One region of the Paenibacillus sp. GCM10027630 genome, then DNA from elsewhere that is predicted to be linked to it. Evidence: riboswitches for the same ligand, from Rfam matches in the RefSeq annotation. Region 1 holds a riboswitch; each other region holds the start of a gene.

Region 1 (5,823 bases):
TATCGACGCGGTGATGCAGAAGCAGAGTATTACAACAACCGATGCTGTGGATCGGGATGTATTTGGTTTTGCTGTGGATAAAGGCTGGATGTGTGTGCAGATTTTGTACATGCGCTCAGGCAAACTTATTGAACGTCATGCTTCTATGTTCCCTTATTACGGTGAACAATACGAGGATTTTATAACGTTCGTTACGCAGTATTACAGCGACAATCCGGCATTGCCCAAGGAGATATTCCTTCCGGTAGAGGCTGCTGGTGAGGACGCTGAACCTGCCAAGCCGGCTGATAAGCTGGAGGCCGAAGCAGAGGTTATCAAGACCGATGTGAAGGAAGCTCTGGAAAGCTGGCTGAAGGTGAAGGTGCATATTCCGCGGCGGGGTACTAAGAAAAGTATAGTCGAAATGGCTGGGGACAATGCGCGGGTCAGTCTTGAAGAGAAATTCAAGCTAATTGAACGAGATGAGCGGCGTACGGTCAAAGCTGTGGAAAATTTGGGGGATTGGCTTGGAACAGGAGGGATTATCAGGCGCATTGAAGCGTTTGATAACTCTAATATTCAAGGCTCCGATCCTGTATCCGCGATGGTTGTCTTCATAGACGGCAAGCCTGACCGCAAGGAATACCGGAAATATAAAATCCGTACCGTGCAGGGACCGGATGATTATGGGACGATGCGTGAGGTCGTTAGACGCCGTTATGAGCGCGTTCTGAAGGAAAACCTGCCGCTGCCTGACCTCGTTGTCATCGATGGCGGCAAGGGGCAAATATCCGCTGCAATTGACATTCTGGAGAACGAGCTTGGCCTGTTTATCCCGGTATGCGGGCTTGTGAAGGATGAGAAGCATAAAACAGCTCAGCTGATCATTGGCGATCCTGCTGAGGTAGTACCTTTGCCGCGTGATAGTCAAGAATTTTACCTGCTTCAGCGTATTCAGGAGGAGGTTCACCGCTTCGCCATCACCTTTCACCGTGAAACCCGTGCGAAGTCCATGATTGTTTCGCAGCTTGATGCGATCCCGGGAATCGGAGAGAAGCGCCGCAAAGCGCTGCTTAAGCATTTTGGCTCGCTGAAGAAAATAAAAGAAGCCGGAATTGAAGATTTCCGGCCCCTTGGAATCGGGGAGAAGCTGGCTGCCCAAATTATGCAGTCGCTGGGCAGTGCGGAGGCTCCTGTTCATGAACCAGAGCAGGAAGCTCAGCTTACCGATGTATTCGAAGAGTGATAGCTTTATATGTAATCCTTATTTATGACGGGACAATCTGCTCCCGTCTTTTTCTTTTGCCATGCACCCATGCAAGGAACCAACCTATTATTGCCGGAAATATCAGATAGAAGGTGCCTATAATGCTTTGGGCCCAATCCCCCATATCAATGAGAGATAGTCCCATCAGAATGCTATCCATTGTGGCATGGGCAAACAAGACTGTCATAAACCCGTATTTCAGGAAGGCGAAACCGAAGATAAGTCCAATAATGGTAACTTCAATTAAACGTGTATACACCGGATATATAGGATACTGGGTATGACTGAGCGCCCAAATCATACTTGGAAGCAGCACGGCCAAAAACCGATTGCGTACCAGCTTCAAAAAGAAGGCGATGCCGAACAGCCGGTAAATGGCTTCCTCCGATATCGATGCGGACCAGGCTAACAACGGAAATATAGCGGGAATTGACATGTTAAGCACAGAGTCCGAAGGGTCATTGACCGACCAGACATCGAAATACTCTCCGGCTATGAAGAAAAGCCCTTGTTGGACTCCGAGGACGAATAAACAGAGTAAGTACCCTCGGCCCATTGCCGTCACAACGCGATTGCCGAACGTCGGGTCACTCCATTCGACGATTGGATTCCAGCCTCGGCGCAGCCACATGTTTTTACCTGCAAGCAATGCGAAATAAACGCTGATAGCCATCAAAAAAATAATTACATTGCTTATCCATAAGTAGATGATGCCTTGCAGCTGCGAAGGCGCATCCGAATGAGAGGTGCGGAATGCAGGCAGCATGTTAAAATTATTGGCAACGTAGACGGCAAGGAAAAGAAAGCTGAGCAATAAGCCCCGTCGAAACGTAATTTCTTTTCGATAACGGATAATGGTGTACAGGGAGGCAAATGCCATGATTAAGGAAACAGCCAAGCTGATGCGGGTCATAAGAGTTGCACGGTCGTCCTGATGCTTTTGCCACTCCAGGAAAGATTGAGGAATGTCGAATACGGGATGGAAGGACACGACCTTACCGTTAGCAACAGATAGAGTCAAGAGAAGCTTGGCCGTCCCAATTTGCTTGTCTTTGCTCTCAAACACAAATTCCGTACCAGCGGCGCTTGAAGGTCGCTCGCGTCTTTCAGCAGCTTTTTTGCCTTGATCATGTGTTGCTTTTACGAAATCTGCCAGCGAATATCCCTGATCTTTAATGGCAAGCTCTGCAAGCTCTTGATTTCCAGGTTTGGGTGATGCGATCGTTTGCTGTCTGGCTGAAGGCGCGCTGTAGGCTTCCCAGCCAAGTAACCTCTGATTGGAATAATTCACATCGATATAATAAGTCATCTTGTTGGTATTATCGTTGATTTCGACCTCATAGTAATCGATCGGCAAGCTGCTGAAGCGTTTTGTATATTCTTCGCTTAGCTTCTCCTTTTGCAAATAGCCGCTTCGTTTGGAATTGGATTGAAACAAGGTATTCGTAGTGTAACTACCTGCAGAGAGTCCAAACCTTTCTTTGACAAATTGGGCTGCGGCATCGGCTGCTTCCTGCTTAGTTATGCTCGGATAACGCGGTTCTGGCTCAACTGACTTGCCTGGATCTTGCAAATAGGACGAGCCTACAACAGTCAAATAAAGAATGATGCCTATAACAGCTAACAGCAGCAGAGGAGATTCCGATTGTCGTTTCACTAATGATTGTCTCCTTTTGAAATAATGGATTAGTAAGCTTGAGTATTTTAACAGTGTATTCTTTTAACTTAGCACAAATGACTAAGCAAAATCCAATGAATTCAAGAGCAAAAGGAGGAAAATCGGTGAAAAGCAAAGCGAACACGCACTCCTACTCATGTCAGTACTAGTAAAAATAAGAATATCACCCGTTTTCGATCAAAAGCGACTTTGTACTTCCTGATAAAGAGCCTTATAATTCATATCAATTGAATAAAAAGCCGAATTTCTTTTCGAAAACGGGGGAACCATTGTAATAGGGGTGAATTTAATTCCAACGCGCATTATGTTGGGATGATAGGGTACCTGTAAGCCCGAATCCGTCAGCTAACCTCGTAGGCTTAATAACAGGACCCATAAATACGGCAGTGGGCTTCCAGTGTCTTTTTTGTTGTGCTTAAACATAATTTTGGGGGTTATTGTTGTGGGGATAATTAGAGGTCGGGGTGAAAAATGAAGCTTACTTTTAAAAAAATCGAACTAACGCCGCCGCAAATTTTGGTATTGGGTTTTGCTGCGATTATTCTAGTTGGTACGATACTGCTAACCCTGCCTATAGCGTCTGCAACAGGGACACCGCATACTTTTCTTAACGCATTGTTTACCGCTACTTCTGCGACCTGTGTAACCGGGCTCGTGGTTGTGGATACAGGATCATCGTACACCATGTTTGGGCAAATCGTTATCATCACGCTGATTCAGGTGGGCGGACTTGGCTTTATGACGATGGCGACCCTGTTTGCCTTCATGCTGAAGAAACGGATTTCGCTTAAAGAACGTTTAATTCTTCAGGAAGCGATGAATCAAGGGAGCATGGAAGGAATCGTACGCCTCATTCGTAAGGTAATTCGATATTCCTTAACGATAGAATTGATCGCTGCTGTCATTTTCTCTATTCGTTGGTCATTAGATCTGGGTCCTGCCAAAGGGATCTATTATGGGATATGGCATGCAATTTCCTTTTTTAACAACGCCGGCTTCGATTTATTCGGAAGTGTGACAGGACCGTTCAGCAGTCTGACCTCTTACGCTTCCGATCCGATAATTAATATCGTTTCGATGGGGCTCATCATATTAGGCGGGATTGGATTTATAGTAATATCGGATTTGCTTGACTTCAGGGTGAACAAAAGATTATCGCTCCATTCCAAGGTAGTGCTCAGCACAACCGGATTCCTGATCTTTTTTGGCGCCATTGTTATTTTTATTTTTGAATTTACGAATCAGAAGACATTTGGAACTCTCGATTGGTCAGGTAAAGTATTAGCGGCATTCTTTCAATCGGTTTCTCCACGGACGGCCGGAGCGAATACAATCGATATCGGAGGCATGCGGCAGGCCAGCCAATTTTTCACGATTATCCTGATGTTTATAGGAGCTTCACCTGGTTCTACGGGCGGCGGTATTAAGACAACAACGTTTACTACGCTGGTTGGCGCCACAATCGCGATGATTCGCGGTAAAGAAGATATCGTGCTGTTTCATTACCGCTTGGGCAAGGATCGTATCCTTAAGGCCATTACGTTGACCATGATTGCCTTATTTCTAGTTATATTCGTCTCGATGGTACTGTCAACCACGGAGGATCACCCATTCTTAATGATCTTGTTTGAGGTAACTTCGGCATTCGGCACAGTGGGCTTAACTATGGGATTAACTCCAGATTTGTCGGATATCGGTAAAGTTATGATAGCACTAATGATGTTTGTAGGCCGTTTAGGACCATTGACGTTGGCATATGCGCTCGGACCGAAAACGGAAAAAGAATTATACAGATACCCGGAAGGGAAAATTACAATCGGATAGGGGAACATACTTATGAAACGCAGTCAGTACGCTGTAATTGGTTTAGGGAGATTCGGTTCGAGCCTCGCTAAGGAATTAATTGAATTAGGCTATGAGGTATTAGGCATCGATAAAGATGAGGAAGCGGTCGACGAAATGAGCGAGAAGCTGACACATGTTGTGGTGGCTGATTCGACGGACGAAGAGGTACTTAGGTCTCTGGGGATTCGCAATATCGACTGTGCCATCGTTGCAATCGGTGATGATATCCAATCGAGTATACTAACGGCTATCCTTCTTAAGGATATCGGTGTGAAGCAGGTAGTTGCCAAGGCGCTGTCTGAGCTTCACGGCAAAGTATTGCAAAAGATAGGCGTGGACAGAGTAATCTATCCGGAGAGGGATATGGGTATACGCGTTGCTCATCAGCTGGTATCTCCGAACTTGCTCGATTATATTGAGCTTTCGAAGGATTATACAATCGCTGAGCTGACAGTGCCCAAACGATTATGCGGACATTCGCTAAGAGAACTGGATACGAGAGCCAAATACGGCTGCAGTGTTGTAGCTATTAATAAGAAGAATAGCGTTATTATAGCCCCAACGGCCTCAGACACCTTGGACGATCAGGATATTATGGTTATCATCGGAACCAATCAACAGATCGAATTGTTTGAGAACGAAGTTAGACGCTAATTAGCTATTATAAAAGGAAACTTGTAACTTTTGTAAGGAAGCGGATGGAGTGGACCGATGCAGACTGACGTTAATGAGATGATTCACCATGTATTGTTCTTATTAATTTTTATTCTTGGGATGGGCATGTTGTTTGGCAGACTGTCAGGTTGGCTTAAGCTTCCGGATGTTGCTCTTTTTCTAGTAGCCGGCATGATTGTAGGTCAAGGGCTTCACTTGGTAACTGAAACTAGCAGCTCGTTTACCAATCAATTCATATTGACGTTAGGATCAGCATTGATCCTGTTTGACGGGGGACGGAACATTCGATTGTCGGGGTTAAAGAAGGTGTGGTTAACCGTCTCGCTGCTCTCAGTTCCTGGTGTGCTTATTACTTGTGCTGTGGTAGCTTTTGCGGCTC
Region 2 (5,823 bases), on a different contig from region 1:
ATGAATGTAGGGACTGCAATGTCAGGCTTATGGGTGGAGGCAGCTTTCCTGGGCGGCTGGTTAGTGCTTGCATTTATTGCAGCAAGCTTGACCTTCAAGTGGGAGTAGCTAGCACGATTATACAGCCAGGTGGAGCTGTCCCAAAAGTCATTTTGAAACAACCCCTCCACCATTTTATCCTGAATAGATGGTTGCAAAAGAGCCCTCAATTCCACTTTAATAATTGAAGGCTTTTTTGCATATTCTTGTGTATTCTTAGTGATGAATAAGATGAGGTCGCATTTAGCGCGTACTCATTGCGGGTATCGGGTTCGTAGTTCGTTGTTCGTGGTTCGTGGTTCATGGTTCGGGGTTCGGTTACGGCATTACATGGCAGTCTGGCGTACTCCGTACAATTATCAGGAAAATGTCAAGTTAGTTACTCCGAAAATAGCGTTCCAAGCCTTATAGCTGGAATTCCTCATGCTAATTCTACGTATTTTGGCTGATATCCACCATTTCCCCTCTATTAGAGTTAGTTTTTCCAGTTAGATTGATTTCAGGCGATATCCACGCTAGATTAGCGTTACAATTTCCATCTATTTTCTTTCCTTCCGCAGCGGCCCGACAAATCATGGTCTCCTCTAGATTGAAAGCAGCCGCCCCATCACTTAAGTAACATCCAAAAAGCGGCCGGACTCATTTTTGGATTTTCGAACCCCCACTCTGATGGGAATTTCCCTACAAAAAAGACGCTTCCATTTCCGCTTACATGGTGGTTTTGGAGGCGTCTTTGTACATAGTTTGGGCTGATTCATTCACTGAGATCCTTTTGGGACAGCCTCTTTTTTGCAATGCATTGGAGGACACCTTTACAACAGCATAATAAAACAAAATAGCTCCATAGCTATTAGAAAGAACGAGAAAAACATGCCTGAGTAGCAGGTTGACCGGAATACTTGTCTGCTGTTCATTATGTAGACTCTAAGGCAAAGGATGCAAACTAGCCCGATAAACAAAGTCGTAATGAAGGTTAATGATGTCATTTGGGAAACGGGCATTACAGCCGCCGCTTGTGCAAGGACGTAGCTTAAGATCAAGGAAACTATAAATAAAGACAAGGCACCGAGCCGATATATCCGCTTTTTTTCACGCCGCATTTTGCGTATTTCGGGGTAACGTGAAATCAACCAATAAATCCACTGGCATAATAAAATGAAAACTACAATGAAATATAAAATACTCATGGAATGATCCCTTCCCTTACTATATAATAGGTTATTTTGCTTAAAAGGAAAAATAGGATCGCGATTGATCAATCAAGTAAGAACGCTCCAGTACAATACCGTTTTCCTTTTGCGGACGGGTTATATCCGTTTTTTGAAGCTGATTAATTAGATCCTGAAGAGCGGAATAGGCCAGCGAGCAGCGGTCTTGTCCCCATGCTTCCTGTTTGTTTTGGATGAAGGCCATGGCTTCAAGTACGGAAAGTCCTTTTAACTTAATGAACACAGAAGCCCATGGGATCAGGTCGAATTTTCTCCCGTAGGAAGGCAGGATGCATTCCTCCCAGCCGTTGATTCCATTGCTCGATATTTTTAGCAAGCCGCATGCGCATTCGTTTGTGACTTGCGGAATTCGTCTTTTTAATAGAAGACAATCAAATTGATAAATTTCCATGGAACCAATTTTAAAGCCTTCCAGGGTTCGGTCGGATGGAGCATCCAGAGGGTCAGCAAGCTTTAACATAATGAATACACTCCTTGTTATTTGTTTTGGACAACAAAAAAAAGCCCGGAGAGCAGAGAATCTCTACTCACGGGCTTCCTGACAAGCTGGTTAGGAATAGCACGATCGTTGGTTCTCTCTCAATTCGCTTACGAGGTTAGCTGTCGGATTCGGGCTTGAGAGCGCCCTACCAGCAGATATGTGTTGGCATACCTGTAAGGATTCACCCCGTGAACCATCTATACTAAGATGGCTTTAAGTGGGTCCCCCGTTTCCCTATGCGGGAATTAAGCGTGAAAATAAAATATGAAGTTATTGAAACGTATCATACGCTGACTGGAGCATATTGTAAACCGTCAATCAGGAGGTTATTTTAGTTATTTCTGCTGTATAAGCAGATGTAAGCGAATTCAACTGAGGTTAGCGTTTATTATCTACCCTAATGCTAGGTTATGCTATGTTTTTTGATAATTCCTTTAAAAATGGAGATAGAGTGAGGTAGATGCAGTAAATTGAAGAATGAACCTTATTAAGAGGTTCTAGCTATCCGTTATAGACGCATTTGAAAGTCATGCTTTATTTACAGTGTTAAGCTACAGGAGTATGATACGACTCATGATTTACAACAAAGTTTCCAATTCTAACCGCTTAATTTCCTAATAACAGGGAAAATGGGGGAACCAACAAAACGATGCCAATACGGTGTGAGAGCCGTATTTCAAGTCGTTTGGGGTGAATCCTGAAGATGCACTCAAGTTTGCATCCAGGTAGGGTGACTCTCACCATCCGAATCCGTCAGCTAACCTCGTAGGCGTTGGGTAGTAAAAACTTTTAAGCTTGAACTGATTCGTATAAGTTGAAAGCAAACAGCTTTAGGTACACTATTTCATCAGTAAAATGAACATGCATCTTTATCGCTGAGTCCTTGAATGGAAAAGGAACGGGGGAACCAAAGGAGCGCAGGATACTTCATTAGTCTGTAAGTCAGACACAAGTATCGGGCAAGCTTCATGGGGTGAATCCTGCAAGGTATGCTGGAAGTATACCTGCAGGTAGGGCGACTCTCACGCCCGAATCCGACAGCTAACCTCGTAAGCGTATCGAGAGAGGCAACGATTGTCGTGGGTAAGACACGGTTTAATTTTCTGTGCCTTAGGAAGCCGCGAGAAGAGTTCACCTCTTTTCGCAGGCTTCTTTTTGTTGCGCTTAAAGAATGAAGCGAAGCAAATTTCTGCAGATAATTGGGGGCTCCCCCAAAAGTAATCGGAATTCACTATAGAGCTTCGTGTCACTTTTGGAGGATAGTTGGTTGCCTTCTTTTCGGGGAAAAAAGGAGGAAAATCGAAATGGAACAGCAAGAATTTATTTTGGTATCTGCGCCTAACAAGACCGGTGAAGGATTCATATGCCAGTTGATCCGGCAAGGATTGCCATTCGCCGCCATTGCTAACAATAAAGGGGAGAAGCAGCGGCTGGATGGTCTGGGTGTAAAAAATATCATTTTGATAGATACTATTGAACAAGCCAAATGGAAAATTCCAGAATTACCTATCGGTAAAATATTTCTTTTTGAACAGAGCATGAACTTATGCTGCCGTTACATTCAAATATGCCGCAGCTGGACGGTAAAGCCTATTTATGTGATTACACACACGAGTAACCCGCGTCTTATTTATAAAGGGCTCGGCGCCACTTATGTGATTCATACGACCAGTGAGGATGTTTCTTTCCTGGTTCAGTCGCATGTCGGATAAATAGTCAGCAATCTTAATGATATTAATGGAGGGAATATACATGTTGGATCTCTACATGGTTTTAATGCTAGTAGTGACCTATGCGCTGTTCACAGGATTTCTGTCCTGGTGCGGAAGAGTGATCCAGGAATCGGGAGGCGACCGTAAATGATAGTCGTCGTGATATTTACTGTATTTATTTTTGTTTACTTGGCCTACGCGCTGATTAATCCGGAAAAATTTTGATAAAAAACAGATAGGCTTAGGAAGGGAAGTAATTAACTATGGGCATTTTACAAATTGCCGTTGTCATTGTGATTCTGGCGCTGCTGGTTAAGCCGGTGGGGACCTACCTGTATCACGTATTTTCGAATGAAGCTAACCGGACGGACAAATGGTTCTCCTTTATAGAAAAACCTATATTTTCACTGATTGGCTTGAAAGAACGAAAAGGCATGACCTGGAAAACGTATGCGCTCAGTTTTATCATTACTAATATTGTGCTCGTTGCTGTCAGCTATTTGATATTGAGAATGCAAAAGTATCTGCCTTTAAATCCGAACGGAATTGACAATATGGAAGAAACGCTGACCTTCAATACGGTCATCAGCTTCATGACCAATACGAACCTGCAGCATTACAGCGGAGAGTCCGGGTTGTCCTATTTCTCGCAAATGGCGGTCATCATGATGATGATGTTCACCTCGGCAGCGACAGGCTTTTCAGTGGCGATAGCTTTTATAAGAGGGATTACCAGTAAAGGAGAAACCATCGGTAACTTCTTCGAGGATTTTGTGAAAGCTCATGTTCGTGTGTTTTTCCCGCTTGCCTTTGCGGTTACCCTGCTTCTTGTGGCTTTGCAAGTGCCGCAGACGCTGCAGCCTACTATAACGGCAACAGGGCTCGAGGGAACGGGGCAGCAAATCGCCATAGGGCCGGTTGCCTCACTGGAATCTATTAAGCATTTGGGCACAAATGGGGGCGGCTTTTTCGGAGTCAACTCAGCCCATCCGTTCGAAAATCCGAACCCGTTGACCAACGTCATTGAAATTTTGTCGATGTGGGTATTGTCTGCCGCACTTCCTTATACGTTCGGCTTGTTCGCCAAAAATCGCAAGCAAGGCTGGGTTATTTTCTCGGCTATGATGATTTTGTTTGTCATGTTCCTCTCGCTATCGTATGCAGCGGAATCCAGTGGAAATCCGGTACTCAATAAGCTGGGTATCGACGCTTCTCAAGGCAGCATGGAAGGGAAAGAAACACGCTTTGGAATCGCCCAATCGGCATTGTTTACAACGGTAACCACAGCGGCTACCACTGGCAGTGTAAACAATATGCATGACACACTGACGCCGCTTGGAGGCATCACTCCATTAGCCTTAATGATGCTGAACTGTGTATTTGGCGGTAAAGGCGTAGGATTGGTCAATATGCTTATGTATGCTATTTTGGCGGTCTTCCTTGCAGGGCTGATGGTCGGCCGAACACCGGAGTTTCTGGGCCGGAAGATAGAAGCGCGCGAGATGAAGCTGATTGCGATTGCGATTCTAGCGCATCCGCTGATCATTCTGGCTCCGACAGCTATCGCGCTGGCCACGGAGTTGGGGAAAGCAGGGGTTTCTAATCCTTCTTTCCACGGCATTTCGCAAGTGCTGTACGAGTATACATCTTCAGCCGCCAATAACGGATCGGGCTTCGAGGGACTTGGAGACAATACTCCGTTTTGGAATATTTCAACGGGGCTTGTTATGCTGTTTGGCCGCTACGTTTCCATGGTAGCAATGCTGGCCGTGGCCGGTTCCCTGCTGCGCAAGCAATGGGTTCCTGAGACCATCGGGACTTTCCGCACCGATAACCGTCTGTTTGCCGGTATTCTCGTAGGAACTGTATTGATTATAGGGGCTTTGACGTTCTTGCCTGGTATTGTGCTCGGGCCGATCGCAGAGTATTTGACGATCCGTTAATGGAAATGGAAGAGGTGGATAACTACAAATGAATACGAATAGACGAAAATTATTATCCGGTGATATTGTTGCAAATGCCGTTAAAGATAGCTTTGTGAAGCTGAACCCGGTCACGATGATGAAAAATCCAGTGATGTTTGTGGTTGAAGTAGGTACGCTCATTGTTTTATTGATGACCATTTTGCCTGGATATTTTGGTACGGAGGATAGCATAGGCTTTAACCTTACCGTATTTGTGATCCTGCTTTTTACCGTGCTGTTCGCTAACTTTGCGGAAGCTCTGGCAGAAGGGCGGGGGAAGGCTCAGGCTGACTCGTTGAAAAGATCGAAGCAAGAGATTACCGCGATAAAAGTAGTTAACGGGGGCTTGAAGGAAATTCCGTCAACAGAGCTTCGCAAGGGCGACATCGTAGTAGTCT
Region 3 (5,823 bases), on a different contig from region 1:
TCTTTTGATACGTTTCCAGAATACGTTCTTTGGGGACGACCGTTTCGACATACCAGGTTTCGTTGGAGCCGTTAAGATGAAGTGGCTCAATAATACGAAGCACGACGGCACCTTGTGAGTTTCCGGAGTAATATCGATATGCCCCTGATTTTTTCATAACTTCCCAGGCAGCTACTTTTTCCGGATTATCCGCATAGGGCTTGTTGATCCAGTCCTTGCTGGAACCATGGGATACATAAGAACCTTTATTGGAGATGATGCTTACATAGCCTCCTAGCGGTTTTACAGCTTCAGCCTTTTGCTGCAGCCTATCCAGAGATAGGTCCATGCCTATAATACCGAGAAAGCTGCCTTGCTTGTCTACAATCGGGTAAACAATAGAGGTCATAAGAACATCTTTTCCTCCGGCATTGTAGTTATATGGATCAAGAAGAGTTAGCTTTTTGGAGCGTTTAGGCAGCTGGTAATAATCTCCCGCTCCATCTTTATCATAATCATGAAGTGGTTCAATAGTTACGGAGCCCTCATTACGGAGGAGGTAAGGGATGAATCGCCCTGTCGCATCGTCATAAGGCTTTTTATTAATGTTTAGCTTATCGTTATTGTCCCAAGCATTAGGTTCCCATAAGGTATAAAGACCCATAATGTTATCCTGTTCCTCAATCCTGTGCTTAAGCATTTCAACGATATCCTCGCGTGATTGCTTTTTCTGAGCTCTGGCATCCAGCAATATACCGGAAAGTGTCTCTAGAGTGCCCTGGAGGTCGAGTAATTCACTTTTGAATGAACTTGAAAACTCTTGTCCGGCTTCCTGTGCTTCATATTCTCCTTTTTCCAGGCTGACCTTATAAAGCTGATCCAGATTGGTGTAAATGAGACCGGAAAAAACTAACAAAAGAACCAGGCCAACTGTAATACTAAGCTTTATAGACAATTTAAGATTGCGAAACCATGTCATATAATAAATCCCCCCGTACCCAATGTTTTCTTAATGATATTATATCGACATGGTTCGACATTTTTTTTATGCCTTATTGAAAAATAATAGAAAAAACTATTTTAAAAATAATAAACCAGTAAATTAACTAGGTAAATATACCTAATATTTGAAAAAATCATGAAAATATACGCTTATTTGCTTCGTAAAATCTTTGATACACTTCGATAGCACGAGCTCTTGATAATTTCAAGTCAACAATTGATCCCGGACGTGGTTTGTGAATTTCTTTATCCGACAGATTCGCCAATTCAGGCAGCCATTGCCGAATATAGGTCGCTTCAGGGTCGTGTGTTTCCGATTGGGTGACCGGATTCATGATGCGAAAGTAGGGAGCCGCGTCAAATCCTAGAGAAGCGCACCATAGCCAGCCGCCGCGGTTAAGCGTATTATCATAATCGCTAAGCTTGAAGCGAAAATACTGCTCGCCGTAAGGAAAGGGGCAGAGCAGATTTTTGGTCAAAAACATGGCGGTAATCATTCGCAGCCGATTAGGCATCCAGCCTGTTGTGTTCAATTCTGTCATGGCAGCGTCAATGACAGGAATGCCGGTGCGCGCCTCACACCAGGCTTGGAAGTGACGTTGGTCGAGCGTTGAGAGATCGTAACGCTTCTCATAGCAATAGAAGTCCGGATCAAGACGGGCTTGGTAGAGGTAGAAGTCGCGCCAAGCCAGCTGGCGCAGCCAAGTTTCCCGCTGCTCGTGCTCGAGCAGCATCTCGTACACGCCGCGCACGGAGAGCGCGCCGACATTGACGTGCCGGCTGAGCCGGCTCGTGGCGTCCTGCGCGTAGCGGTCGCGCCCTGCGGCGTAGCCGGGCAGCCGCTCCGCGAGGAAGCCGCTCAGCACGCGCAGCGGATGGGCTGCCACAGCGGCGCCCGGCCCGCCTGCGTGCGCGATTGTCGCGGCATGGCCGCTAAGCGCTGCCGCAAGCTCAGGCGGCAGCGAATGCGCCGCAGCTGCGCCGGGCGCGAGCTCCGCTGCGGCAAGCTCGCGCAAGTGCACGGGCGATGCCGGTCGGTAGAAGCGGAGCAGATACTCGCTCCACTTCCGGTAGAACGGCGTGAATACCTTGTACGGCTCGCTGCGTCCTGTCCAGCGCTGGAAATCGCGCAGGTTCGCGAGCGCCAGCTCGTCGAACGATGTAACGGCTACCCCGGCAGCCTGCGCCACTTCCCGCAGCTGCTGATCACGTTGCGTCGCATAAGGAGTGTGGTCCTCGTGAAACACGAGCTCCTCCACAGGATGCGACTGCATAAGCCCGCGCAGAACTTCCGCGGGATTGCCGTAGAGCATGTGCAGCTGACGTCCGGCTGCGCGGTATAGCTCCTGCAGCCGCGCTGCGTGCTGCAGGAAATTGATTCCGCTGTGCTCGCGGTAGCGATCCTGCTGCAGAAGGTGCGGATCGAGGATGAGCACATGCAGGCTTGGTTTGCGTCGAGCGAGTATATAATCGAAGGCGGGCAGGTCGTTTACCCGCAGATCCTTACGGTGAAGAAAAAGAATCATCCAAATACCTCCAATTGTGATTCGCCGTGCAACCGGTGAGGTAATAAAGCGTATATAAAGAAAGAAAGCCCTGCAGGCTTGTCCAACGCGAGGGCGTTGGTGCAAGCACTGAGGACTTCAATGAAAAGAAATCGTTCATGATTGTTCTAGATCAGTTGTCGGTCATCACATCTGCATATTGCTCATCTGATAAAATGCGTTTAGCCGTAACGTAGGTTTTCACATAATAAGCTTCGCTGAGCTTATTGATGGAAATACCTTTGCCAGTAGCGGAATGATAGAACTTTCCGTCTCCTACATAGACACCTACGTGAGAAATTCCGCTGACGCCTTTATTTACCTTGTTTTCTGTGTCAAAGAACACAAGATCGCCTGCCCGAAGCTCATCTTGACTCACTGTGGTACCGAGAGCTGCCTGTGATTTGGATTGATGCGGCAGACTGATGCCAAGCTTATCGAAGACGAATGCGGTGTAGCCGGAGCAATCAAAGCCTTTTTTAGTAGTGCCGCCACTTTTATACGGCGAACCAAGTCCATCATTAACGGCTTGACTCATAGGTGTTTCGGCGGAGGCGCTCCCAACTTGAATCGTAAAAAATAGAGCTAAAGACATGGCAATACCAAAAAACTTCTTCAAAAAGATGTTCCCCTTCCGGTGCCTACGAGGTTAGCTTGAGGGTTCGGTTGAAGGTTCCCTATGATCACTATGAAGCGAGATCAATTCACCCAAGATTGGATCCCCCGTTTTCCGTTTGGAGCGGAAATTCGGCATTATGTATTATTTTCTTGCTCTGAATACTAAAATTCGATTAAAAATAAAAAAATCCTCCTTTAGTCACAAAATGTTCACAATTAAAAGGGCGAAACCTGAAACATTACATGAAAATTCGATAAAGGCTTATTTTTGGCGGCTTCCAACGAATGAAAGCGTCATCTTTTTATAGTTCCACTCCATATCAGGTATGCATATTCGACAAAATCTTTTTTTTATTTACAAAAATAACCTAAAGCTGAAGTTGTTTTCCTTCGACAGACGCGCGTAAAAGGAAAATATTAGGACATAAGACACTGGTTGAATAGCCTATTTATTACATCGTATAAATGGACGCAAAAAAGGACTTAAACTGCCGTTGAGGCAGCCTAAGTCCTTCTTTTTTCTTTTATTCTTCGTTGGCGTTCCATAACGCATACTGTGAGGTGATCGCCCACATTTTGCAAAACATGTGAATGAAGCGGTAGGCCTGCACCCCTGCTACAGCTGCAAAACCAGCCCATATCATCGCCGACGTCATCACTGCAGCGGATATCGCAACTGTAATCAGCAGTAAGGTGAAGGCTAGCAGAAGCACCGGTAATGTATTACGAAGCAGTAGCCGAAGCGAATGTGCCGATGATTTTCCGTTCAGCTTGCCGAATTGTACATACATGAATGCCGTTTGCAGCAGGAACAAATACAGCAGGTATCCGCCTATGAGTGGAAGTATACTCCAAGCTAGAGATTCTAGGGTGAGATGTTTGTTGTAGCCATCTAAGACCTTTGGTACTAATAGATAGAGTGGAGCCGCGCTTAGCAATATCTGCAATATATACAGCCCTAGAAACGGAAGGCCAAGCTTCTGTATTCCTTGAACGAATCGATAGCCTGCATTCATCTCTGTATGCTCTACTGAGTAGTAAATCCCGGCGTTTAAAAGCGGACTAAGCAGCATGCGTGCAGCAAGCAGTGCGCATCCCCACCATAAGTAGTATTGAATGAGGTCGGTTTTCATGATTTGAAACTGCCCCTCGACCCAGAATAGCTGAACCGCTTCCCGAGACAGGTCATTGCCTGGATAGCGGTGGAGGAGAGGAACAACAACAGAGCGGATCATGCTGTATAGGACAAGTCCCCAGATCAGATTGTAGATAAACAGCGCGCATACAGCAAAAGGCTGATGCCATGCCATTGTCCAGCCTGTTTTCATCGTTTTCAACATGGATTGCACACCTCACCAAGCGACCCAACTGAATAGGGTCTCCATTAATTTGACGACGCCTAAATTCCAACGAGCGGTTAGCTTGCTATCGACGTTAGTTTTCAAAAAGCTGTTTATCCGTTTGTTCTCCAGTATGATAGTATGCTGTGGATCAATGGCGACCCAGTCCAGCTGAGCCGGATGGTTTAATTTAAATTGGACGTCACTGTCTATACCATCCCATACTTTGTCGATTTGGGAGCCGTCAGCAAAATGAAAACGAATAGGGATGTTGTGATAAGTACCCCCAAGCTTTTGGATTTGTACTGTATTTTCATAAACCATTTGACCATCCCGAATAACCTTCTTGGATTTGATCCCAGCCACGGAATAATCAACCATAAATCCGCCATAAACGTACTGCTTGAAAAATTCATCCCAGCTTCTTTTCGTCGTACTTTCAAGCACAGCTTGAAAATCAGAGGTTGTGGGATGCTTGAACTTCCATTTCTGGAAATACGCACGCATGACACGGTCCATCGTAGCACTGCCTATTTGCGACTCAATAGATTCCAAAACCAGCTTGGCACGCGTGTACACATTTTCTGCGTATTTTCCATGGCCACTGTAATTCCAAGAGTTTTGTTTAAGCGCCTCTGGATCTGTGATATAGCTCGACTCAACCGTTAGATTCGGCTTCACGCCATATTCGAGCTCCATTAATTTATCCTCGGTGTATGAAGTGAACCCTTCGTCTAGCCAAGCTTCCTCGAATTCGTTGCTGGCGACCATCCCATACCAGAACTGATGGCCAATTTCGTGAACGATAACTCGCTCCAGCTCTAAATCCGGTTCTTTGTCTCCCGCACCCCAGCCGGTAATCAGTGTAGGATACTCCATGCCACCGGCGCCATTTCCGTTTTCTGGAGGGACAACGATGGATAGCGTGGCGTAAGGGTAGCTGCCGTACCACTGGGAGTAACGAGCGAGTGCCTTTTTGGCGGCCGTCATATAGCGGGTTTTCAATTGCTCATGTTTGGGGTCGAGATACAGCTTAATCTTAACTCCCGGTAGATTTGGAGTCGCATAGGGTTCTTCATAATAAATGAAGTTAGGAGATGCAGCCCAAGCGAAATCATGTACATCATCGGAGTAAAAAGCATATGTTTTTGTTTTGCCGTCATCGGCAGGCGGCTTGATCGGAAATCCGGTGGCTGCAACGATATAGCTGGAAGGGACTTTGATGCGAACGTCATAAATACCGAAGTCTGCGTAAAACTCGGAGTTGCCGTGGTACTGGTGCAGGTTCCAGCCCTCTGATGTTCTTCCGCGTGAGCCTGCTGGCTCGTACACTGCAACCT
Region 4 (5,823 bases), on a different contig from region 1:
TTGCTCGCTTGCTCCCAATAACTCGTAAACCTTTTTTAGCTGCTCGTGCGCTTCCCGTGTTGCGTGAACGGGAAAAATCGGATCACTCATTCCCGCTTCAAGCAGCAATGGCTTGGGAGAGATCAAACTGAGCAGATCCGGCAGTTCCGCGGTTAATGACAGACCGGGGACGTAGTTGTCAATACAATGGTGCATAGCCAGAATGCTCGATTGGAACGTGTTAGCATAGCCGCTTACAACGGCAGCGGAAATCCGGTCATCAAGGGCAGCTGCGAATGAACAAACCATCCCGCCGCCCGAAATGCCCATGCAACCAATGCGCTTCACGTCTACATCCTCGCGAGTGTACAAGTAGTCTATGAGGCGCAGCGTTTCATACACGCGATATCCAGCCATCGTCTGTCCCATTGCCAACAGAAAGGCGGACAAACGCTTGCAGGAGTTCGATTCCAGGTTATCCTCAGCCAGCTTCCGGTCTCCAAACCCGAATAACTCTGGAGCAACAGTTATAAATCCCCGTTGGACCAGCTCAACAGCGAAGTTCTTCTGATAACCGAGATCTGTCGTTTTAACTGTGCCATCCGAGTTCAGGCCTACAATATCCTTGCTGCCGTAACCGTGGCCATGGCATGCAATAACAGCCCCAAGCTTGCCCTCGTGCTGAGTCGACTTAGGGATCAGCACGAAAAAAGGCATATGAAGATGTGCGTAGGTCTGAATCTGCATACGCTTACGGATGTAGGTTCCACAGTCCACTGATTCGAGAACAACCGGTTCAAGATCAGCAGCCTCAGCCGGGAAACCACCAAGAAGCTCAACGAATCGTTCTCGTAAACGATTCCTCCACTCGCTCCATTCCTGTTCTGAATTCGCCTGGAATCTTTCTACCGGGCTAATGCTGTCATACAAATACTTCAGATAATTATCCGGATTCCACACCATTAATCCTCTCACCCTCCCGCATCGCATTGTACTCGCATATTAAGTGTTAAAAGTCATAGTATGTTCCTTATAACATAACCCAATCTCGCCATTGTTCCAAGTCAATATTTTGTCTATAAACAAGGGTACGTACGGATTGTTCTACCGCAGCTTCGATTATGGCGGCCGCTTATTCATAGTGGGAATGAAACTTATTTATATAATTGAGTCAATAATACAATCTAAGCCCGGTTTGGGACGTCTCGCGGACGGACCTTACCGGGCTATTCATATCATTTCGTTCATCTCAATCATGACCCTCTATGATCTTTTATCCTCAAATAAACTTATATATTCTACGTATTTTTTGGAAAACATTGTGCAATGACCTCAGCAAATACCCGTGATAAAATGAAACAACCTCAAAAGGGACGCTAAGTTGCTAAACTTTGCCTGTTCTTATTGAGAAATAAATCAAAGGCCAAAGCTTCTTATGAAGCGCGGGGGAACCCATTCTTCGGGGTGAAGCCACTTTCGTGGCAGGGTGATTGCTCTTTGACCCTAATCCGTCAGCTAACTCCGCAGGCACAAAAAAGAGAGGATGATTTAAATGCGTTTCAAGAAATCCGTATTGACAGGTGCGCTTGCACTAGGTACTTTGATTGGGGCTGGAGTTGTTTCAGCTGCTCCTTACCAGGTAACAGGAAATGATACTATGTGGCTGATTTCCCAGAAACAAGGTGTTAGCTTAACCTCCCTGATAAAAGCTAATCCTCAGGTGGCCAACCCGAATATTATTTGGCCTGGACTGATATTGAATATTCCTGGAACAGGAACAACTGCCGGCAGCGGTTCAACTGTTCAACAACCAGGAGCTGGTACAACTGCAACCGTGTCCGATTATGCTAGCCAAGTAGTTACCTTAGTGAACCAGGAACGTGCCAAAGCAGGCGTTAAGGCGTTAACAAGCGACAGCTCCCTGTCGTCAATGGCGCTCGCCAAAGCAAAGGATATGTACAATAATCATTACTTTGATCATACTTCCCCAACCTATGGATCTCCATTCGACATGATGAAATCATACGGCATTAAATATTCGTACGCCGGTGAAAACATCGCTATGGGTCAACGGACACCACAGGAGGTTATGAATTCCTGGATGAACAGCCCAGGTCACCGACAAAATATTTTAAGCCCGAACTATACCAAAATCGGAGTAGCTTATTATAATGGTGAATGGGTACAGGAATTTATCGCAAATTAAACAATCAGACTGTCCATAGGACAAGTCTCCCCAGACTGCCGGGAATTACCGGCAGTCTTTTGCTTTTATTGCAAATGCAGGAGAGGTAAGAATGCCTGAAAGCATTCAATTAAAGTCCCCATTGCTCTCTTACAAAATCCCATACACGATTTTTAAAATAACGGTGCCCGCCGTCTCCAACAAACAGCTCGCATCGATCAGCAGAGCCGAATTGTCCGTATATATTTTGTACATGCTGGAAGGAAATATGCACCCCTTCAATGGGAAATAGCGGATCTGTCTCTCCATTGATCATTAGCACTGGACGCGGAGCAATCAAGCCTACCACATCATACATTTCCCCGACTTGCATCATGCCCGGAACGGCATTACAGATACAATGATGAACAGATACAATCGAATGCTCGAACGTACAAAAGTAGCAGCCCGGAGCTACCAGACTAATACGCTCATCCAAGGCCGCTGCGAATACACATACAGCACCGCCGCTTGAATTACCTGTTATCATGACCTTCTCCATGTCAAGCTCCGAACGACTTGCTGCGTAATCCAGCACTCTGCTGAAATCATGAACCCGTTCACCAATTAAGGAACGGCCTAACAATAGCGATATTCTCTGCATATCATCGCAAGACTTGCTTTTCCCTTCATCCATGTCCTCTTGACGGGCCATCTCCCAGAACCCCCGTACTTCCGGTACAATAGCGGCATATCCCTGCAAAACTGCCTGCTCCGCCAAGTTTCGATCCTGAAGAATAGCCTGTTCCCGATCCTCTGGAGTCTCGAAGTTTCCAGCGTAATCTTCCTTGCCGCGCCTCCCATGTCCGTGTGCACATATAGTCAATGGCACCGGCTTGACCCCATAGTGCGGCAGCAAAAGATAGAACGGCACCTCTATACCTGTTTCGCTTGTTATATAGATCTTCTCCCGCGTATATTCCGGGAACTCAATGGTCTCCGTTATTCGCGGCGACAAAGGTACGTCAATTGACTGTCGCCTTATGCGATCAAAGCCTGTAATTTCAGCCAGCCTGCTGCGAAAAGACTGCTGCCAATCCTGCCAGTCTCCTGTATCCAATGCATTACGATAATCGAATTCACGTTTAGTTTTCTCCAGTACCGTCTGGATATACTTCTTTTCGTCAAAATAAATCATTCGTTTACCCTCCTTGTTTCATTGCCCCGCTGTAGGCCAAGGGCGGCACACCCATTTCATTTTTAAACAGCTGGATAAAATAACGCTTATTATCGTAGCCTAACAGATAAGAGATTTCTTCCACTGTTTTGTCCGTGTTATCCAACAGCTCTTTAGCCTTATTCATCTTGGTTTGGATTACATATTCGATAAAAGTCAACCCGGTTTCCTTTTTATACAACCTGCTGAAGTAGGATGAATTCAAATGCAGGTAATCAGCCACCTCCTCTAACGTTATTTTTTGATGCAGATGCTCCTCTACATATCTCTGAGCTTTACTGATTTCTCCGCGCTTGGATTGTTTGAAAATAGTGCCCATTTGCTCAAGCATTTCATGCAGATGCACAAGCATCCAGCTTTGCAATTGATTCGTATGTTCAATTTCGCTCATCGTACTGTGGAGAACCTCAACAGAGTAATTGGTTTGGAACTTTTGCAGCGATTTGAATTTGACCCGCATGTCCAGTAGAAGCTTCAAAACCCATTCTTTTATCATTTCGGGAGGAAAGCGCTCTTTTTCCACAAAGGACATCCATCTCGCAGCCGCCTCCTCCAAGCCTTGGGCATCTTCATGCAAAATAAGCTGCTTCATTTCCTCCAACGCTTGCAAAAAGTAGGTAAATAAATCAGCCTTCGTAAATTCTTCTTCCGTGATCGCACCAATAAACCCCTCAGGCAAATAAAACCGATGATCCCATGTATGTAAAAGCTTCAATAGGTTAGCCTTGAGCTCCATCGGATGGCTGCATCGATCACCTACATAAAAAGAAGCTTCGACCCTCAAATATTTATTCAGTGATTCCTGAACTTTTTTGATTGTATCGTAGACCAAGCTGTAGCCATTCTCCTTCAAAGTCAGACGGCAAGGGATGAGCATAAATCCTGACTTGATGCTATAACGAAAGCTGACCGATCCCTTCACCGGCCCGAGTACTTCGTCCATCACATTTTCCAGTGCGTAGAGCAGCATATCGTCGGACATATTCAAATTCTTCTTCGTTTGCGTATGCCGTTCGATGGTGTAGAGCACAAGCATATAAGGGTTTGCGTCAAAATCAATACCATACTGCTTGATTACATTCAGCCACTCTTCCAAATGCCATATCGGGTTATTCAAAGTACCCAGTAAAAATTTCTGCTTCAGCTCCGCCTTGTTGTCATTTACAATATGCTCCAATTGATGTCTCTGCTTCCGATTCTCGCTCAGCTCATCCAAACGTCCGCAAAGCTGCCGCAATTGGAAAGCAATCGTATCCGGTGTTATGCTCTCCTTCAACACATAATCCTGCACATTAAGCTTTACCGCCTGCTGAGCATACTGAAAGTCGTTATAACAAGAAAGGATTATCGTACAAAGCTCTCCATTTAATGCTTTTAGCTGCCGGATCAGCTCGATTCCCGATATTTGCGGCATGCCGATGTCTGTAATCAGAATGTCGGGCATTTCCGACTTTGCATGCTCAAGCGCTTCAAGGGGATTTTCATACATACCATACAACTGCAGATCCAGCTCATTCCAAGGGATAACTTGTGACAAATATTCCAGAACAGGGTAATCATCATCGACCAACATAACTTTATACATCTGATTGCTCCTCCCTGCGGCGCCCCTTTGGAATGTAAATGTGGATCTTAGTACCCACACCCTCCTCGCTTTCAATCGATAGCGTGCTGTCGTAACCGTATATTAACTGTAGGCGTTCATAAGCATTTTTTAACCCTATTCCTGAATAGTTAAAGCTGCTTTCCTCCGCATCCGTATTTCCGGAAAATAATTTCTTTCGCAGCTCATCCAACATCTCCTGCTTCATTCCCTCTCCGTTGTCCTCCACAATAACAGCCAATCCATTGGCGTCCTTCCGGCTGGAGATTCGAACGCTTCCTCCCTTATGCTTCAATCCGTGAATGATGGCATTTTCTACAAAAGGTTGAATGGAGAATCGCGGGACTTCTTCCAATAATGTCTCCGAAGCAGGGTTAAGCTCCAATACAATCGGCTCCTTATGCCTAAAGTTGACCAGCAACACGTAGTTAGAGATCAGCTCCAGCTCTTCGTGCAAAGAAATATACTCATTATTGCGATTGATGGTCATTCGAAGAAACGCAGATAAAGAACCGAGCAATTCAGCATTTTCCAAATCGCCCTTCATCCATATTTTCATCCGAACGGAATTAATAATATTGAACAAGAAGTGAGGGTTCACCTGTGCCTGCAGCATCTCAAGCTCTGCTGCCCGCTTCCCCGTCTGCTCCAAAGTAATCTGCCCAATCATTTGCTGTATACGGTCGAGCATATAATCGAATGAATGGGCAAATTCTCCAATCTCATCTTTAGTCGTTATATTTGATCTGATGGATAAATTGCCTGATCGTACCTTGGCAGCTACCTTACCCAACAGCTTGATCGGCTTGGTCCATTGATTCATAAGGTAGAGCAATATAA

The links. Region 1 has a riboswitch for cyclic di-AMP ahead of ACFQ0C_RS06915 (TrkH family potassium uptake protein). Riboswitches for the same ligand answer to the same signal wherever they lie in the genome.
Region 2: it holds a riboswitch for cyclic di-AMP, as region 1 does, so the genes downstream of both, ACFQ0C_RS27410 (hypothetical protein) here and ACFQ0C_RS06915 (TrkH family potassium uptake protein) in region 1, are expected to answer to the same signal.
Region 3: it holds a riboswitch for cyclic di-AMP, as region 1 does, so the genes downstream of both, ACFQ0C_RS24135 (C40 family peptidase) here and ACFQ0C_RS06915 (TrkH family potassium uptake protein) in region 1, are expected to answer to the same signal.
Region 4: it holds a riboswitch for cyclic di-AMP, as region 1 does, so the genes downstream of both, ACFQ0C_RS02780 (CAP domain-containing protein) here and ACFQ0C_RS06915 (TrkH family potassium uptake protein) in region 1, are expected to answer to the same signal.

The regions. Positions count from the first base shown of each region.
Region 1 is NZ_JBHTGY010000011.1:162,396-168,218, reverse strand. It holds gene uvrC (excinuclease ABC subunit UvrC) at 1-1,225, shown strand, start outside; gene ACFQ0C_RS06920 (CPBP family intramembrane glutamic endopeptidase) at 1,248-2,903, opposite strand; cyclic di-AMP (ydaO/yuaA leader) riboswitch at 3,152-3,298, shown strand; gene ACFQ0C_RS06915 (TrkH family potassium uptake protein) at 3,396-4,748, shown strand; gene ACFQ0C_RS06910 (potassium channel family protein) at 4,761-5,423, shown strand; gene ACFQ0C_RS06905 (cation:proton antiporter) at 5,481-5,823, shown strand, end outside.
Region 2 is NZ_JBHTGY010000056.1:39,739-45,561, forward strand. It holds gene ACFQ0C_RS27395 (ABC transporter permease) at 1-108, shown strand, start outside; gene ACFQ0C_RS27400 (hypothetical protein) at 852-1,226, opposite strand; gene ACFQ0C_RS27405 (hypothetical protein) at 1,267-1,728, opposite strand; cyclic di-AMP (ydaO/yuaA leader) riboswitch at 1,838-2,011, opposite strand; cyclic di-AMP (ydaO/yuaA leader) riboswitch at 2,343-2,536, shown strand; cyclic di-AMP (ydaO/yuaA leader) riboswitch at 2,613-2,821, shown strand; gene ACFQ0C_RS27410 (hypothetical protein) at 3,054-3,461, shown strand; gene kdpF (K(+)-transporting ATPase subunit F) at 3,609-3,686, shown strand; gene kdpA (potassium-transporting ATPase subunit KdpA) at 3,725-5,404, shown strand; gene kdpB (potassium-transporting ATPase subunit KdpB) at 5,433-5,823, shown strand, end outside.
Region 3 is NZ_JBHTGY010000050.1:30,850-36,672, reverse strand. It holds gene ACFQ0C_RS24145 (methyl-accepting chemotaxis protein) at 1-958, opposite strand, end outside; gene ACFQ0C_RS24140 (cryptochrome/photolyase family protein) at 1,116-2,507, opposite strand; gene ACFQ0C_RS24135 (C40 family peptidase) at 2,659-3,144, opposite strand; cyclic di-AMP (ydaO/yuaA leader) riboswitch at 3,149-3,288, opposite strand; gene ACFQ0C_RS24130 (hypothetical protein) at 3,668-4,483, opposite strand; gene ACFQ0C_RS24125 (M1 family metallopeptidase) at 4,496-5,823, opposite strand, start outside.
Region 4 is NZ_JBHTGY010000003.1:74,471-80,293, forward strand. It holds gene ACFQ0C_RS02775 (alpha/beta hydrolase family protein) at 1-942, opposite strand, end outside; cyclic di-AMP (ydaO/yuaA leader) riboswitch at 1,391-1,524, shown strand; gene ACFQ0C_RS02780 (CAP domain-containing protein) at 1,532-2,185, shown strand; gene ACFQ0C_RS02785 (alpha/beta hydrolase family protein) at 2,295-3,341, opposite strand; gene ACFQ0C_RS02790 (response regulator transcription factor) at 3,346-4,965, opposite strand; gene ACFQ0C_RS02795 (cache domain-containing sensor histidine kinase) at 4,958-5,823, opposite strand, start outside.